Regions from separate parts of the Bradyrhizobium sp. WSM2793 genome, predicted to be linked through region 1. Evidence: predicted binding sites of a transcription regulator. Region 1 holds the regulator's gene; each other region holds the start of a gene.

Evidence for each region. The regulator LexA, encoded in region 1, represses DNA repair genes until DNA is damaged. The targets are predictions, from matches to a motif close to TGTTCNNNNTGTGTTCNG.
Region 2: a site for LexA is predicted at 1,804-1,821, ahead of A3AS_RS0114750 (ribonuclease T2). Genes of this name have one in related genera too.
Region 3: a site for LexA is predicted at 1,903-1,920, ahead of recA (recombinase RecA). Genes of this name have one in related genera too.
Region 4: a site for LexA is predicted at 2,862-2,879, ahead of A3AS_RS0112455 (single-stranded DNA-binding protein). Genes of this name have one in related genera too.

Annotation. Positions count from the first base shown of each region.
Region 1 covers NZ_KB902791.1:267,416-271,674, reverse strand. The annotation lists gene glp (gephyrin-like molybdotransferase Glp) at 169-1,380, shown strand; gene lexA (transcriptional repressor LexA) at 1,556-2,257, shown strand; gene A3AS_RS0124790 (hypothetical protein) at 2,322-2,570, opposite strand; gene A3AS_RS0124785 (hypothetical protein) at 2,785-3,219, shown strand; gene A3AS_RS0124780 (GAF domain-containing protein) at 3,438-4,259, shown strand, end outside.
Region 2 covers NZ_KB902779.1:149,310-153,568, forward strand. The annotation lists gene A3AS_RS0114730 (ATP-binding protein) at 1-213, shown strand, start outside; gene A3AS_RS0114735 (DUF3617 family protein) at 225-755, opposite strand; gene A3AS_RS0114740 (hypothetical protein) at 800-1,099, opposite strand; gene A3AS_RS0114745 (hypothetical protein) at 1,285-1,746, shown strand; gene A3AS_RS0114750 (ribonuclease T2) at 1,868-2,560, shown strand; gene A3AS_RS0114760 (23S rRNA (adenine(2030)-N(6))-methyltransferase RlmJ) at 2,735-3,595, shown strand; gene A3AS_RS0114765 (cold-shock protein) at 3,861-4,076, shown strand; gene A3AS_RS0114770 (outer membrane protein) at 4,188-4,259, opposite strand, start outside.
Region 3 covers NZ_KB902770.1:128,481-132,739, forward strand. The annotation lists gene A3AS_RS0105640 (hypothetical protein) at 1-614, opposite strand, end outside; gene recA (recombinase RecA) at 722-1,810, opposite strand; gene A3AS_RS0105650 (hypothetical protein) at 2,111-2,311, shown strand; gene A3AS_RS46470 (hypothetical protein) at 2,467-2,634, shown strand; gene A3AS_RS0105665 (DUF2798 domain-containing protein) at 3,306-3,563, opposite strand; gene A3AS_RS0105670 (hypothetical protein) at 3,922-4,119, shown strand.
Region 4 covers NZ_KB902777.1:54,755-59,013, reverse strand. The annotation lists gene gyrA (DNA gyrase subunit A) at 1-1,854, opposite strand, end outside; gene A3AS_RS0112455 (single-stranded DNA-binding protein) at 2,209-2,706, opposite strand; gene A3AS_RS0112450 (outer membrane protein) at 3,155-3,904, shown strand; gene A3AS_RS0112445 (outer membrane protein) at 4,140-4,259, shown strand, end outside.

The DNA of each region.
Region 1 (4,259 bases):
CGGTCTCGTTCTCTGGATCATGCCACGCCAAGCCTGAGCCTGCCTTCCATCCTGGGCTGGAAGCGGCAGGATAAATCCTGCCCGCTCCGCCATTTTGCCTCTGCCCCCGCGCTCGGCTAGAAGACTGTCGGAACATTTCATCCGAACGTGCCGAGCAGGAGTTTCGCCGTGGCCTTGATGCCGGTTTCCGACGCCCTTGCTGCGGTGCTGGCGGGTGCAGAGCCGCTGCCTGCAGAGATGGTTTCACTCGACGAAGCCTACCATCGCGTGCTCGCGCAGGACGTCGCTGCGCGGCGCACCCAGCCGCCCCAGGCGATGTCGGCGATGGACGGCTATGCCGTGCGCGCGGCCGATGCGGCAACAATGGATTCCACGCTGACAATGATCGGTGAGGTCGCGGCGGGCCGTCCGTTCACGGGAAAGGTCGGCGCCGGCGAAGCCGTGCGGATCTTCACCGGCGGCGTCGTTCCGGACGGCGCGGATGCGGTCGTGATCCAGGAGGACACGATCGCCGAAGGCAAGCACATAACGATCAAGGAAGCCGCGATCGTGGGTCGGCACATCCGCCCCGCCGGCGTCGATTTCCGCGAGGGCGACGTTCTCCTGCGCAAGGGAACCCGTCTGACGGAGCGCGATCTCGCCCTCGCCGCCGGAATGAACCACCCGCAGCTCGCCGTTTGCCGCCGTCCGAAGGTCGCGATTCTCGCCACCGGCGACGAACTGGTGATGCCGGGCTCAACGCCCGGGCACGGCCAGATCGTCTATTCCAACGGCTATGCCCTGCACGCGCTCGCCCGCAGCGAAGGCGCCGAGACCATCGACCTCGGTGTCGCCGCCGATACGCTGGAGGCCACCACCGCCGGCATCCGCCGCGCGCGCGAAAGCGGCGCCGACATCCTGGTCACGACCGGCGGCGCATCGGTCGGCGACCACGATCTGGTCCAGCAGGCGCTCAAGGACGAAGGCATCGCGATGGCGTTCTGGAAGATCGCGATGCGGCCCGGCAAGCCGATGATGCACGGGCGGTTAGGGGCGATGGGCGTCATCGGCCTGCCCGGCAATCCCGTGTCGTCCTACGTCTGCGCCTTCCTGTTCATGGTGCCGCTGATTCGCGCGCTATCAGGCCGTTCGGTGATTCATCATCATCGCGAGCGCGTCGTGCTGGGCCGCGATCTCGGCGCCAACGACCAGCGCGAGGATTATCTGCGCGCGCGCCTGGAAAAGCGCGACGATGGCGCGCTCGTCGCCCTTCCCGTCAGCCATCAGGACTCCTCTCTGCTTGCGAATCTTGCTGCAGCACAGGTACTTCTCGTGCGCGCACCGTTTGCGCCGAAGGCCGAGGCCGGCAGCCCCTGCGAGGTGCTGCGGCTCCCCGTCTGAACTGCGCCGCCACACGCATTCCGTGAGTTTCGTTCTGTTCACGGTAAATTAAGCAGTTGCGGAACACATATCGAACATATAGTGTCCGTTCATGATTTGTTTCGAGATGTAGCGGCTTATCGCTGAACTCATCGTCTCGGAATCGAACGACATCAACCGGGGGACTTTGTTCGAGATGTTAACGCGCAAACAATACGAGCTTCTGCGGTTCATCAGCGAGCGCTTGAAGGAAAGCGGCGTGCCGCCGTCCTTCGACGAGATGAAGGATGCGCTCGACCTGCGCTCGAAGTCAGGCATCCACCGCCTGATCACCGCGCTCGAGGAGCGCGGCTTCATCCGCCGCCTGCCCAACCGCGCCCGGGCCATTGAAGTGATCAAGCTGCCGGAGCTCCAGGCTGCCGCCGGCAACCGACGCGGCTTCACGCCAAGCGTCATCGAGGGCAATCTCGGCAAGCTACGCGCTAGCTCCAGCCCGTCCGCGGACGAGGGCGAGCGACCCGTTGCGGTGCCCGTGATGGGCCGCATCGCGGCCGGTACTCCGATCGAGGCTTTGCAGACCCGCAGCCACACGATCAGCGTGCCGCCCGACATGCTCGGCTCCGGCGAGCATTACGCGCTCGAAGTGCGCGGTGATTCCATGGTCGAGGCCGGCATCCTCGACGGCGACATGGCGCTGATCCAGCGCAACGAGAGCGCCGATACCGGCGACATCGTGGTGGCACTGATCGACGACGAGGAGGCCACGCTCAAGCGCTTCCGCCGCCGCGGCGCCTCGATCGCGCTGGAGCCCGCCAATGCCGCTTATGAGGTGCGCATCCTGCCGCCGAACCGCGTGAAGATTCAGGGCAAGCTGATCGGGCTTTATCGCAAGTACTGATACCGGAAGTACTCGATACTGAAGTCTTTTGCGCCTCGCGCGCGCCTTCGATCGGCCTCGCCGATCAGAGATTGGAGCGGATAACGGTCCGCTCCGGCTGGATAGTCTTTCTGGTATCGCACAGATTGTCCGGCCCCTCCTCCTTTCGCGACATCCTCGGCAGGCCGCGCGACGCAACATCGCTTCGCGGCCTTTCGAGTTCGAGGGGGACGGCCCAAATGCGCAGCTCGTTTGAGTGCAGCCGCAGCAACGCTGATCGCATCACCAGCATCGCGTTGCCGCGCAACCGCATCACTCCGCCGGTCGTTGACACGCGCGGTTGTCGAGACGCGGCTGCCAAATGCACGGAAGCCGACTTTGTTCCTAACAAATTCGGAAAAGATGGAAAAGATAATGTGATCGGGGCTCGCGGATCCCAGCCGCAGATTTGCCTACAACCGAGCAGACCGTCACGTGCTTCCACTCTGGTAGGGGCCTGCGCCTCCGAAAGAGGCGCGGGTCGCTATCTCTGCATTGAGGAGCACCCGATGTGTGACTACAGCCTGCATGCCGTCGCGACGCGCCCCGCAGAAGTCGGCGAGACGATCGTTACGACAACATTCCGCGGCACCTCGACGCGCGGCTTCGCCTCCGAAGCCGATCTCTCCGTCGCGGTCTGCCTGCTGCCGGGGACGGAGCTCGCCTTCGCCGACGACGTCCGTTACGACAACCGCTGGATCTGGACGCGCACCGTCAACTCCCGCGTCGGCAAGTTCGGCAAGATCGATCCGCACATTCCCGATCGCCATCATGACGCGATCGAATTCCCGGACGGCAAATCCGTGCTGGTGACGCAACTGGTCGAAGGCCAGCGCGCAACCGTGCTGCAACTGCCGGTGACCCAGCCGATCGGCGAGCGCGAGCACAAGCCGCAGATCATCGCCGACAGTCGCCCGACGGTCACACGACTGCCGATCGGCTGACGCCCTCCGCCCGATAGGCCGAGGGCCAGGATTGAAATGCCGTCGCCGGCCGAGGCCGGCGAGCCCGGAGGGTTTTTGTTTCATGAAATTCGATCGGCGAGCGCCGCCGCCTCGCCTCGTCGCCGCACGAAGTTTGAGCCGTGCTGCCTGAATTTTAAACGTCCGCTCCGCAGCCAAATGACCGATGCTGTCGTGGTTTGAGGCGGCGGACACGCTCGATGAAAACCTTCATTCGCGTCGTTGAACTCTGGGTGCCTGACCGGACGCGCATGCGGCTGGAATTCGGCGGCGGCCTCTACGATGAAGGGCTGTCCGCGTTCAAGGCCGTCAGCGAAGAGCTGCACTTCGGATATGACGAGGGGCTTCCAGGCAAGGCCTGGGCCTGCGGCCATCCCGTCATCCTCACGAAATTCGCCAACTCCTATTTCAAGCGAACCGATCAGGCCGTCGCGGCCGGCCTCACCTGCGGCGTGGCGGTGCCGGTGTTCGCAGGCGAATTCCTGCAAGCCGTGATGGTGCTGTTCTGCGGCGACGAGGAGGCGCATGTCGGCGCGATCGAGCTCTGGCACAACGATCCTGATCTCTCCCACGAGATGGGCCTCGTCGACGGCTATTACGGCGCGGCGGAGATGTTCGAATTCAACTCCCGCCACACCAAGTTTCCTCGCGGCTTCGGCCTGCCCGGACGCACCTGGAAGGCGGGCCTGCCGCTAATCATCAAGGACCTGCACGACGCCAAGAGCTTCCTGCGCTGGGAGGACGCCGCCAAGGTCGGGATCAATCTGGGGGTCGGCGTACCCTACCGAACCGGCACCGACCAGACCTGGGTTTTGACATTCCTCTCGGCGCAGGCAACGCCGATTGCGCGACGCTTCGAGATCTGGGTCCCGAACGAGGCCCGTTCGGCACTGGTCTTTCGCGCCGGCGATTGCAGCGCGCAGACCGACCTTGCCGCACGCTATGCGGACAAATCCATCGCCCGAGGCGAAGGCAGCATCGGCGGCGCCTGGGCCACCGGCATGCCCGCGCTCAACGACGAT
Region 2 (4,259 bases), on a different contig from region 1:
ATCGACGACGACGGACCCGGCATTCCCGCGCATTTGCGCGAAGAAGTGTTCAAGCCGTTCCTGCGGCTCGACAACGCCCGCAACCAGGATGAAGGCGGCACCGGCCTCGGCCTCGCCATCGCCCGCGACATCGCCCGCTCGCATGGCGGCGACATCACGCTTGGCGACAGCCCGATGGGGGGACTAAGGGCGAGCGTCAGGATACCGGTGTAGCCGCCGTAGCCCTACTTCGGCAGCAGCGCCTTCAGCTTATCCATGTCGCGCACGTTCATCTTGAAGCCGCCGGGCATCACGATGTCGCCGGGCTTCTGGTCGGGCTTGCAGGCCCCAAGCCATTTGGCTTGCAGCGTCATGGTGGTATCGCGCCCCGCAGCGCCGGCGACACCGCCTTGTGCGTGCGAGGAGGTCTTCACCGTATAGGCCGAGTTGAAATCGCCCGTGATCTCGGCATGCGAGGTCGTGCTGACGCCGGCGACGCTGCACTCGGAATCGCTGACATAGCCGGCCGCGGTCTTCTTGATCTCCTGCTTGGCGCAGATCTGCTTGGCCATCGGGGAGACGTTGTTGCTCATCTCCTTGTCGACGGTCTCGTCGGTGCAGTGCTGCATGGTCATCTCGGGCACGGGCGAGCCTGATGTGACCAGCTTCATCTCCCAAAGACCGGCCTTGCGGACCGGCAGGTCGTCGGCGCACGCCACGCCTGCAGACAACGCAAGGCAAAGGGTCGAGCCGAGCAAAGCGAGTTTGCGCGTCATGTGAGAGGCTCCCGGCTGAGAAATTGCAGGCCTGCGACAGCGCCTCAATAGAGCGTGCGGATCGGCTGGTCGGCGGCGCCATAAGGCACCCAGCGGCAGGAGAACGAGATGTAAGCGCCCTCATAGGCCTGCACCGCCAGGAATTTCACGACCTTGCCGTAGCGCGCGCAGTGATCGACCGCGGCCTGCCGGGCATCGACCTGGGTGGCCATCGAATAGGCGATGATGCCGCCGGTGTCATTGCCCTTGAACGGCGGCACATAGTCAGCGCGCGCCGACTGGCTCGCCATCATACCCGAGACAACCAGGCTGGCGAGAAGACCCGCGGCCGCAATGATTCGCATTCCCGTCACTCCAATTGGCTGGCGGGCAGTTTACGGTGCCGGGAGGGAAGTGGAAAGAACCCAAGCTCTGCCAACCACGAAGTTGTGGTCAACTCCTGGCGAAGTGTTGCCGCGCTGCACTTGACCTCCCCCGGCCTTCGCGGCACCGTCCAACCTTCGCAAGACTTTAGCTGTCCGGATTGACCATGCGCGCCCCCTTCCTGAAATTGCTCCGCTATGCCGCCGTGCTCGGCCTCATGTTCGGAGCGATGTCGCTCGGTGAGGCCAGGGCCGCCAATCCGCTGGAGCTGAACTTCTGGCTGAGCGGCCCGCGCTATGACGGCGCCGTCGCCGATTGCGACCGGGCGCTGCCGACCATCGCCACCCAGTTCTGGGAAAAGGAAAGCACGTTCTGGAATTCCTCGTTGAGGATCACCAGCTTCGCCGCCGTTCGCGAGACCGCATTCCGGCCCTGGCAGTCCGACAATATTCCCCGCCGCTATTGCACCGGCGAGGCCATGCTCAATGACGGCAAGGTGCGCAAGGTGCACTTCTCGATCATCGAGGATGGCGGCTTCGCCGGCTATGGCAACGGCGTCGAATGGTGCGTGGTCGGGCTGGACCGCAACTGGGCCTATAATCCGGCCTGCCGCGCCGCCAAGCCCTGAGCAGGAAGCCCTGATTCGAGATGATCGAAGGCGCCGAACGGTGGTCGCCCCGAATTTTGTTCTTGAAATGTTCCTATCGCCTGCTAGGCTTCCTCGCACAGTCTAGTTGAGGGGCGTTGCCATGTTTCATTCCAGATTGCATTCGTTTTCCCGTCTCGTGATCTCCCTGACCCTTGCCGCCGGACTGGCCTTGTTGGCCGGGAGCGCGAACGCCCAGGACAAGCGGCAGAACGCGCCCGGCGAATTCGACTTCTATGTACTGTCGCTGTCGTGGTCGCCCTCGTTCTGCGAGGAGGCCGCCGAGCGTGGCGGCCGCTCGCAGATCCAGTGCAGCGGTCGGCCCTACGCCTTCGTGGTGCATGGGCTGTGGCCGCAATATGAGACCGGCTTCCCGGAATATTGCCAGCGGCCCGCACCGCGGCTGAACCGCAGCATCGTCTCCTCGATGCTCGATTTGATGCCGGCGCCGGGCCTGATCTTCAACGAATGGGACAAGCACGGCACCTGCTCGGGCCTCGAGGGCCGCAACTATTTCGAGACGATCCGCAAGGCGCGCGCTGCGATCAAGATCCCGGCCGAATATCTCGATTTGTCTCAGGCCAAGACCGTGGCACCGGCGGAGGTCGAGGAAGCCTTCATCAAGGCCAATCCGGGGCTGAGCAATGCCGCCGTCTCGGTCACCTGCAACCGGACGCGGCTGTCCGAGGTCCGTATCTGCCTCAGCAAGGACCTGCAATTCCGCGCTTGCGACGAGATCGAACGCCGCACCTGCCGCCGCGATCAGGTGACGATGCCGCCGATCAGGGGCGGATAGGATTTGTTCGCCGTCATTCCGGGGCGCGCGGAGCGCGAACGATGATGCGCATTTGCGCATCTGAAATTCCATCCAGCAGCATGCGCCGTGGCGAAATGGATTCCGGGCTCGGTGCCATGCACCGCCCGGAATGACAGCAGTTACTTTCGGCGCGTGATGTCGTAACTCTTCGCCATGAATTACCGCCACGCCTTTCACGCCGGCAACTTCGCCGATGTCATCAAGCACATCGTGCTGGCGCGCATCATCACCTATCTGCAGGACAAGCCGGGGGCGTTCCGCGTCATCGACACCCATGCCGGCGCCGGCCTCTACGATCTCGACAGCGACGAGGCGCGCCGGGGCGGCGAATGGCTGACCGGAATCGCGCGGCTGATGCAGGCGCGCCTCTCGAACGAGACCCTCGCGCTGGTACAACCCTATCTCGATATCGTCCGCGCCTTCAATCCCAAGGGTGAGCTCAAGGCCTATCCAGGCTCGCCGTTGATTGCGCGCGGCCTGCTCCGGCCGCAAGATCGGATCATCGCATGCGAGCTGGAGCCGAAGGCGCGGAAAGCGCTGATCGACGTGCTGCGCCGCGACGAACAGGCCCGCGTGGTCGACCTCGACGGCTGGATGGCGCTGCCGGCTTTCGTGCCGCCGAAGGAGCGGCGCGGACTCGTGCTGATCGATCCGCCCTTCGAGGCCAAGGACGAGTTCGAGCGGCTGGGCGAAGCCTTCTCCACCGCCTTCGCGAAATGGCCAACCGGCATCTATGTCATTTGGTATCCCGCCAAGAATCGGCGCGCCACCGACACACTGGTTCAAACGGTGGCGCGGCTCGCATCTGCAGCAAAACCGCCGGGAAATTGTCTGCGCCTCGAGTTCAGCGTCGCGCCTCAGCTCGACGGCGGAGCTCTCGCCTCCACCGGGCTCCTGATCGTCAATCCGCCCTACACGCTGCAGGGCGAGCTCAAGACGATCCTGCCCGAGCTGGAAATGCCGCTCGGCCAAGGTGGTGCTGCCAGATTCCGATTGGAGGTGCCCAAGCCTTAAAGCCAGCCCGTAACACTCCGGCATTCTTGGGAAAAATATGCAGGAGCGGTAGTCAATCTGCAGAGAACCGTATTATGCTGTTTCCGTGACTGGCTTTACGTTCCGCTTCCGCGAATGGTTGCGGCGGAGTGAAGGCCTAAGAAAGATCCGGCCGGACCGCCAGCGGTCCGCCCAAGGATGGCCAGCTCCCGGGCTCCGTAGTGCCCCGTCATGTCGTGACGTGAGTCTGCGTTGCGGCGGAGGAGCAATGAGGGGGAGTTTCCCGATGGCCATGACGGGAACGGTTAAGTTTTTCAACGGCGAACGCGGCTACGGTTTCATCAAGCCTGACGACGGCGGCCGCGACGTCTTCGTACATATTACTGCTGTGGAGCGGGCCGGACTGAAGGACCTTGCGGAAGGACAGCGTATTACTTTCGAAGTCGAACCCGACAAGAAGGGGAAGGGACCGAAGGCGGTCAATCTGGTCATCCTCTCCTAGCGGGCCTGACGCACAACATTCGGCGCAATACTTGGCGCAAAAATACTTGGCAAAAAAATCCCGGCTGCGAGCGGCCGGGAGGTTATGGTCCGGTATTTTTTTCTTCAGCTATCAGAAGCGATAGTTCACGCCTGCGCGCACAACGCTGGCGCTATAGCCGTTTGACACCCCTGTAATTGCGAA
Region 3 (4,259 bases), on a different contig from region 1:
GTCGCACCAAGACCCGTCGAGGATGACGGTAGCTCTGCCAACAGCTCTTGCAATGCCGGTCGCAACATCAACAAGGCGCTCAGATCGCTCCAAAGTAGGTTGGCGCAGGCCTCGGGCGTCGGCGTGCGATAGGCCTGCCAGGCCATTCTGGCAGTGCTAAGTTCACGGGCCTGAACATCCACCATAGGAATATGCGACGCGGACGCTTCGGAAACTCGGTCTCTCAGATCGAAGAGATCGGATGCAAGCAGACGCAACCTGAGTTTTTTCAGCAACTCAGGGTATGAGGCAAGATAGTCGAGCAGCCAGATCAGCTGCAGTTGATCGTCTGGGCTCGGATCGAACCAAAGTTCGATCTCGTCATAGCGCTCGCAAAAATCGGCAAAGGGTAGCTTCCTGAGTTCCTTGAACTTGGAGGGCCATTTTGTACCCCAATCCGACCAATGATCGCCCGGCCTGAGCGTCCCTGACTGCGCCCCGAAATAGGCTGCGAAATAGTCGGACGAAGGCAACGGCCCCCACGTGAAGCGAAAAAAGAACAGAACGACGATCTCGGCCAGCTTCGATTTGGCGAGATTGGCGCCGGCCGCACTGGTCAGGATCAGACGCTTCATCACACCACCACCCGATCCCGACAACGCAAAACGAAACGGGCGCTGACGACGTCGGCAACTCAACGTCTTCAGCGCCCGCTCCTCGCGAAAAGCTTTCGCGGTTCGTCTTACTCGTCTGCCGGCTCCTCGCCGTCGGCGTCGCTCTCGGGCGTACCGGCCAGAATCTGCTCGGAGATCAGACCGGAGTTCTGGCGGATCGAGGTCTCGATCTTGGCGGTGATGTCGGGGTTGGCCTTCAGGAAGGCTTTCGAGTTCTCGCGACCCTGGCCGAGACGCTGGCTGTCATAGGAGAACCAGGCGCCGGATTTCTCGACGATGCCGGCCTTGACGCCGAGATCGAGGATCTCGCCCATCTTGGAGACGCCCTCGCCGTACATGATGTCGAACTCGACCTGCTTGAAGGGCGGTGCCAGCTTGTTCTTGACCACCTTGACGCGCGTGGTGTTGCCGACCACTTCGTCGCGCTCCTTGATCGCGCCGATGCGGCGGATGTCGAGCCGGACGGAGGCATAGAACTTCAGCGCGTTGCCGCCGGTGGTGGTCTCGGGCGAGCCGTACATCACACCGATCTTCATGCGGATCTGGTTGATGAAGATCACCATGGTGTTGGACTTGTTGATCGAGGCCGTCAGCTTGCGCAGCGCCTGGCTCATCAGGCGCGCCTGCAGACCCGGAAGCGCATCACCCATCTCGCCTTCGAGCTCGGCCTTCGGCACCAGCGCTGCGACCGAATCAACCACCAGCACGTCCACCGCACCCGAGCGCACCAGCGTGTCGCAGATTTCCAGCGCCTGCTCCCCGGTGTCGGGCTGCGAGATCAGAAGCTCGTCGATGTTGACGCCGAGCTTGCGGGCATAGACCGGATCGAGCGCATGCTCGGCGTCGATGAAGGCGCAGATGCCGCCCTTCTTCTGCGCTTCCGCCACCGTGTGCAGCGCCAGCGTGGTCTTGCCCGACGATTCCGGCCCGTAGATCTCGACGATGCGTCCCTTGGGCAGACCGCCGATGCCGAGCGCGATATCGAGCCCGAGCGAGCCTGACGACACCGCCTCGATGTCCATCGACCGGTCGTTCTTGCCGAGCTTCATCACCGAGCCCTTGCCGAACTGACGCTCGATCTGAGAGAGCGCGGCGGCCAGAGCTTTACTCTTGTCCATGGAAGATCCTTCGACGATACGCAGGGCAGTGGCGGACATTGGGTCGTGCTCCTTATGGCGAGGATTCGCGTGAGGGACAAACGATTGGCGAGGCGGCTCGTCGATAAAAGTAACGTACCCCATTTGTTCTAGGTTCGCAATATGTTCTTTTGCGGATTTGGGGGTTGTCCGTGAGCATCCCCCCAGTCCCTCTCCTCATTCGCGTTGTGCACACAACTGGACAGACGCCGGTCCCGTTAATGGTCCTCAATGGGCCATCACCGCACGAACCGTGGCCACTATCGGTGATGAGAACGCCCGATTGCGCTCCCGCCTTCCTCGCACGGAAAGGAGCGCGCCATGCTCAAGCGGCGACGTTTCAAGCAGCAGCTGACGCTTCAAGATCGACTCTCCGCCTGGGTGAAGCAGGTCGAGGAGCAGGCCTCCAGGCTTCCGCCCGGGCCCGAGCGGGACGCCCTGTTCAAGAAGGCCCGCCAGGCCGATGTCGCCAATCATCTGCACGACTGGGTCATATCCCCCGGGCTGCAACCGCCGAAATAACAGGGCTGCCGCAACGTCATTGCCCGGCCGAAGCTGACGCGCATCAAAGACGCATGGCCCGGCCGCCGTCAGAATTCCGTAATCCTGCGGCACCGAACCTTTTCGCGGTCTTGGGCCTTCTCCAGGATGGGACCGCAACTTTGGGGATCTCAGTCATGACGGACAACACGAACCGCGACACGATCAGGCGCAATCCCCTGCTGGAGGCGGCGCAGGAGGAGCTGATGAAGTTCGAGCGCGCGGAAAACGAGTTCCGCAAGAAGGACCGCCAAGAGCGCGCCGCCGAGCTCCACCTTCCCCTGAACGAAATCAAGATCCACTAAACCTGGCCCGGGGGCCGGCGTCCGAAGCTGATAAGGGCGCGCCGGCGATGCGGCTGGCGGCGGCGGCGGGAAGCAGTCGTCCGATCACCGCAAGGTGTCGGCAGCGCAGCTCGAGTCGATTTGAGCGGTTCCACGGGGCGCATCGCGCGGAATGACGGTATCTAAACACTACTCATAAGTCACTGAAAGAACAACCGAATTTCCATGCCGCCTACTGTGCATGGGGTTGTTTTTCCAGTTTTGAGAATGCGGCACGCCCCGTAACCCGTCATCCGGGGAAAGGCTGCCGCTCGCGCGCCTGTTTTAAAGCAGCGCCAGCAGCACGAGGCCGATCACCAGCACCACGAAGCCAGCCGCTGTCGCGGCGGCGAATGACCGCTCTACGTTATCCATGATGCCACCCCGTGGTCGGCGTGCCACGTTTCCCCCATGGCTGCGCCGAACGATGTGGAATCTTGCCGACCGGTGTGTCCGCAGTTGTGCGAACGGATGTCGAAATTGGGACCGGTGCGGGGCCAGTCTGCGGCCTCGACGCTCGGCCCGGAAATCCGCCGCCTGTCAGGCTGCCGTAAGCGCAGCCGGCTAGAATGATGTGGCTATGGTGTTGCAGCCCAGCACCTCAGCCTCCAATAACTTTTTGCCCCGCCTGGCTCTCCCCAGGCGGGGCTTTTTCATCCGTGCCGGGCGGTTCGCGGATCTCTCTCCTCCTGGGTCAGGAGCAGCGAGAAAGTGCGGATCGCGGGCGCAGCCAGCAGAACGATCGGCAGCATCGCGGCCCATGCGATCAGCCACGACACCATCCAGTGCCCGACGAAGCTCATCGCGCTGCCGGCGGGCAAGCTGGCGATCCCCGCCGCGATCAGCGAGGTCAGTCCGGACTGGATGATTCCGAAGACGAAATGACTGTAGCGGCGGGGAATGCCGAGCATGACCGGGCCCATGTTGTTTCTTGCCGTCGTTCAGACCAAGCAAGGCATATGCCGCCGCTTGCAGGGAAATCAGTGATCCTCGGCGGGGCCCCCCGCGGCCCCGTCCGATCGGCGTACCGGCGCAACCGGGTGCAGCCCAGGAACTTTGTTCATGGTCGGAGAACCACGGGTATGCGACAGCCTTACTGTCTCACGGCCCGGCGTCTTTCGAAAGCCGGCTCCGCTTGTTTCGGCGCACGCGCGCTTTCGAGATATCCCCGAACTATCCGGGGCTTACCGACAGAATTTGCTTGTCTCCGGAATATTGGGACGCCCAACATGTTTGCAGACATGGAGAGTGAATCGTGGGGAGGTCACCATGAATCACAGGGGCATCGAATTCACTGTCGCCAAGACGGCGATTCCCGGAATCTGGCAATGGCAGTTCCGCATCGGCGAGCAGGTCAAGACCGGCAAGACCGAGACGAAAATCGATCTGTTGGCGATCCGGCGCGTGCAGCTGCGCATCGATCGGGAGCTGAAGCGATCGGCCGGGCCGACTGAACCGGCCGGATGAAGGTCGGCGTCGGATGGCGCCTTGTGCCGCCGCGGCTGGCGGCGGAACATCATCCGTAGCCGCCCGGAATTGATCTGACGGTGGTTTGGGATTGGACTGCGCGCGCTCATGGCCCTGGGGGCAAGGCCATCACGCGCGCG
Region 4 (4,259 bases), on a different contig from region 1:
CTTGCCGCGCGCGTTCGGCGCGGCCATCGGCAGACGCCAGACCTTCTCCTTGTAGACCTGGCCGCGCGAGGAGAAGAACAGGACCGGCGTGTGCGTGGAGGCCACGAACAGGCGGCTGACGAAATCCTCGTCGCGGGTCTGCATGCCGGCGCGGCCCTTGCCGCCGCGGCGCTGCGCCCGGTAAGCCGACAGCGGCACACGCTTGACGTAGCCGGCGTGGGACACCGTGACGACCATGTCCTCGCGCTGGATCAGGTCCTCGTCCTCGACCTCGCCTTCCTGCTCGATGATGACGGTGCGCCGCGGGGTGGCGAACTCGGCTTTCACCTCGGCAAGCTCGGTCTTGATGATGCCCAGCACGCGCTCGCGCGAGCGCAGGATGTCGAGATAATCGGCGATCTCGCCGGCAAGCTTGTCGAGCTCGTCGCGGATTTCGTCGCGGCCGAGTGCGGTGAGGCGCTGAAGGCGCAGGTCGAGAATGGCCCTCGCCTGCTCCATCGACAGCCGGATCGTGCCGTCCGCGCTGATGCGGTGACGGGGATCGTCGATCAGGGTCAGCATGTCCTCGACGTCCCGGGCCGGCCAGTCGCGCGACATCAGCGTGTCGCGCGCGGTGGTCGGGTCCGGCGAGGTCCGGATCACACGGATCATCTCGTCGATATTGGCCACCGCGATTGCCAGACCGACCAGGATATGGGCGCGGTCGCGCGCCTTGGCGAGCAGGTACTTGGTGCGCCGCGTGACGACCCGCTCACGGAAGTCGACGAAGATCGCGAGCAGGTCCTTCAGATGCATGATCCGAGGACGGCCGCTGTCGAGCGCCACCATGTTGACGCCGAAGCTGGTCTGCAGCGGCGTGAAACGGTACAGCTGGTTCAGCACCACATCCGGCACGGCGTCGCGCTTCAATTCGATGACGACGCGGTAGCCTTCGCGATCCGATTCATCGCGCAGGTCGCCGATGCCCTCGATCTTCTTTTCCTTCACCAGCTCGGCGATGCGCTCGACCATCGTCGCCTTGTTCACCTGGTAGGGAATCTCGGTGATGATGAGCGCCTCACGCTCCTTGCGGATGGTCTCGATCGCGACCTTGCCGCGCATGACGATCGAGCCGCGGCCGAGGTGATAGGCGGAGCGGATGCCCTGCCGTCCGAGAATGACGCCGCCGGTCGGGAAATCCGGTCCGGGCACGATGTTGATGAGCTCGTCGATGGTGAGCGCGGGGTTGTCGATCAGCGCGACGCAGGCGTCGATGACCTCGCCGAGATTGTGCGGCGGGATGTTGGTGGCCATGCCGACCGCGATGCCGCCGGCGCCGTTGACGAGAAGGTTCGGGAACTTGGCCGGCAAGACCGACGGCTCGGTCTCGTTGTTGTCGTAGTTCGGCTGGAAGTCGACGGTGTCCTTGTCGATGTCGGCCAGCAGGGCCAGCGCGGCCTTGGTCAGGCGCGCTTCGGTGTAACGATAGGCAGCCGGGGGATCGCCGTCGACCGAGCCGAAATTGCCCTGGCCGTCGATCAACGGCACGCGCATCGAGAAGTCCTGCGCCATGCGGACCATGGCGTCGTAAATCGACTGGTCGCCGTGCGGGTGATACTTACCGATGACGTCACCGACCACGCGGGCGGATTTGACGTACTTCTTGTCGGGCGTGTGCCCCTGCTCATTCATCGAGAACAGGATGCGGCGGTGCACCGGCTTCAGACCGTCCCGGGCATCAGGCAGCGCCCGCGCCACGATCACGCTCATGGCGTAGTCGAGATAGGACTTCTTCATCTCCTCGAAGATGGAGACGGGGCGAATATCCGAGGGTTGCCCCGGCTGGTCGCCGGGCTTGTCGTCGTCGTCAGCCAAGGGGAAATCCGGTGAGGTTTTATCTGGGAATCATATAGCGCATCGAGACCCTGATAACCACCCTCGCAGGCTTCAGGGAAGCGCTTTTTCCGCTTATTTTTCCAATAACTTACGGCCTTAAGGGGAGCGTCTCGGAGGGACCCGGAACAGGCCTTCCGAAATCGCCTCTGGGACCCCTGTCAATCGCGCGCCAACGCGCCCTTCGACGCGATTGCGCTGGGCGATCCGAGTTCAACCCAAACATGAAGCGGGCCCGGAAATCCCGAGCCCTTTCTGCCGATTAGTAAGGTTTGCTGACACGAAATGAGAAGGCGCCGCTCAGCCGGCAGCGCCCCCTGATCGTCCGGTCCGTGCTCAGAACGGGATGTCGTCGTCCATGTCGCTGTTGCGGCCACCGCCGCCGGCGGCGACGGGACGGCGCGGCGCGCTGCTGACGGGTCCGGAGGAGCCGAAATCGCCGCCCGGCTCGTCGCCGAAGCTGCCGCCTCCTCCGCCGCCGCCACGGCCATCGAGCATCGTGAGCGTCGAATTGAAGCCCTGGAGCACGACCTCGGTCGAGTACTTCTCGACGCCGCTCTGGTCGGTCCATTTGCGGGTCTGGAGCGCGCCCTCGATGTAAACCTTCGCGCCCTTCTTCAGGTACTGCTCGGCGACCTTGCAGAGCCCTTCATTGAAGATCACGACGCGATGCCACTCGGTCTTTTCCTTGCGCTCGCCGCTGTTCTTGTCGCGCCAGGTCTCGGAGGTGGCGATGCTCAGATTCGCGATCGGCCGCCCGTCCTGGGTGCGGCGGATTTCAGGATCCTTGCCGAGATTTCCAACCAGAATGACCTTGTTGACGCTTCCCGCCATCGCCGCTCTCCACTCCGAATGCCACTGAATTTCCTAAGGCCGAGCGCGCTGCCCGCGTTCCTCTGCGCCCTGTTAAGGCGACCCTATACGCTTGCAGGGGCTGATCAGCCCATCACCCCCGAGGTTATCCCCACATATAGCACCGACCGGCGATCTGTTCCAGATTTGTTCCTTCAGAAATCGCCGCCAAATGTGGAGACGCGATGGCATCCAGATGGCGCTGCGATGGCAATCGGGATGGAACCAAATCGGGTTCCCGTGAACGGCAAAAACTACTTAACATTCATTAAGTTAGAGGTAGGTCGATTACATCCGACTGTTGCACTCCGGGCACGGACTCTGCCGCAGAATCGAGCTATCGTCGTGCCTGGAATTGATGCAATGGGCCTCGCGCCTGATCGTCCGCCTTGGGGAACTCAGAGAGGCGGACACGACTGGGGAGATTACAGTGAAGAAGATTTTGTTTGGCTTCGCCGGCGCGGTTGCGCTGACCCTCTCGGCTCCGGCCGGTGCTGCGGATCTCGCAGCGCGTCCCTATACAAAGGCGCCGGTCGCGCCCCCCGCTCCGATCTATACCTGGACCGGCTTCTACCTCGGTGTGCAGGGCGGTGGTGCCTGGGGCCGCAGCGACGAAACCTTCTTTGGCGGTCCGAATACGGCGCTCTTTGCGGGAAGTCAGAACTACGACACCACCGGCGGCTTTGTCGGTGGCGTGGTCGGCTACAACTGGCAGGCGGCCAACTGGGTGTTCGGCATCGAGGGCGACTATCATTGGGCTGACATCAACGGTCGTTCGGCCGAGATCAATGCCGGCCTCGGCGACACCTATTTCACGAGAATCCGCGGCTTCGGCGACATCAAGGGCCGTCTCGGCTACTCGACCGGCCCCGCTCTCTTCTTCGTCAGCGGCGGCGCTGCGGTCGGCGACATTCAGCATCGCTACGATGGCGTCCCCGGAAACGTCTTCATCCAGAACAACACCCGCTGGGGTTGGACCGTCGGCGCCGGCGCGGAATACATGTTCGCTCCGAACTGGTCGGCCAAGGTCGAATACAACTATATCGATTTCGGCAAGAGCACGATTCAGTACAGCCCCGTCGTGACCAACCGGTCCGAGTGGACCGATACCGTCCACACGGTCAAGGCAGGCGTGAATTATCACTTCAACTGGGGTGCGCAGGGCGTCGCGCGGTACTGATATTCCTCTGACATCATTGACGTCTAAGGCCGGCCTCGCGCCGGCCTTTTTCGTTTGGCGAGACATGAACGGGGGGCAATAAGTCAGTAACCATCACCTTTTCGACTGCTGTGGCTTTTCGGAGACACAACTTGCGGCTTTAGTGGTGTAAGCACGGCGTTAGTTGGGCCGTTGAGTCCGCTGCCCTTCCGGTCAGGAAGGCAACAACAGAAACTGGGACTGGGATTAGTTGAAAATGAAGAAGGTTTTGTTGGCTTCGGCCTGTTTGTTCGCTCTCGCTGCGCCCGCTTCGGCGGCCGACCTCGCAGCCCGCCCCTACACCAAGGCTCCGATCGCTCCGGCGGCTGCCGTCTAC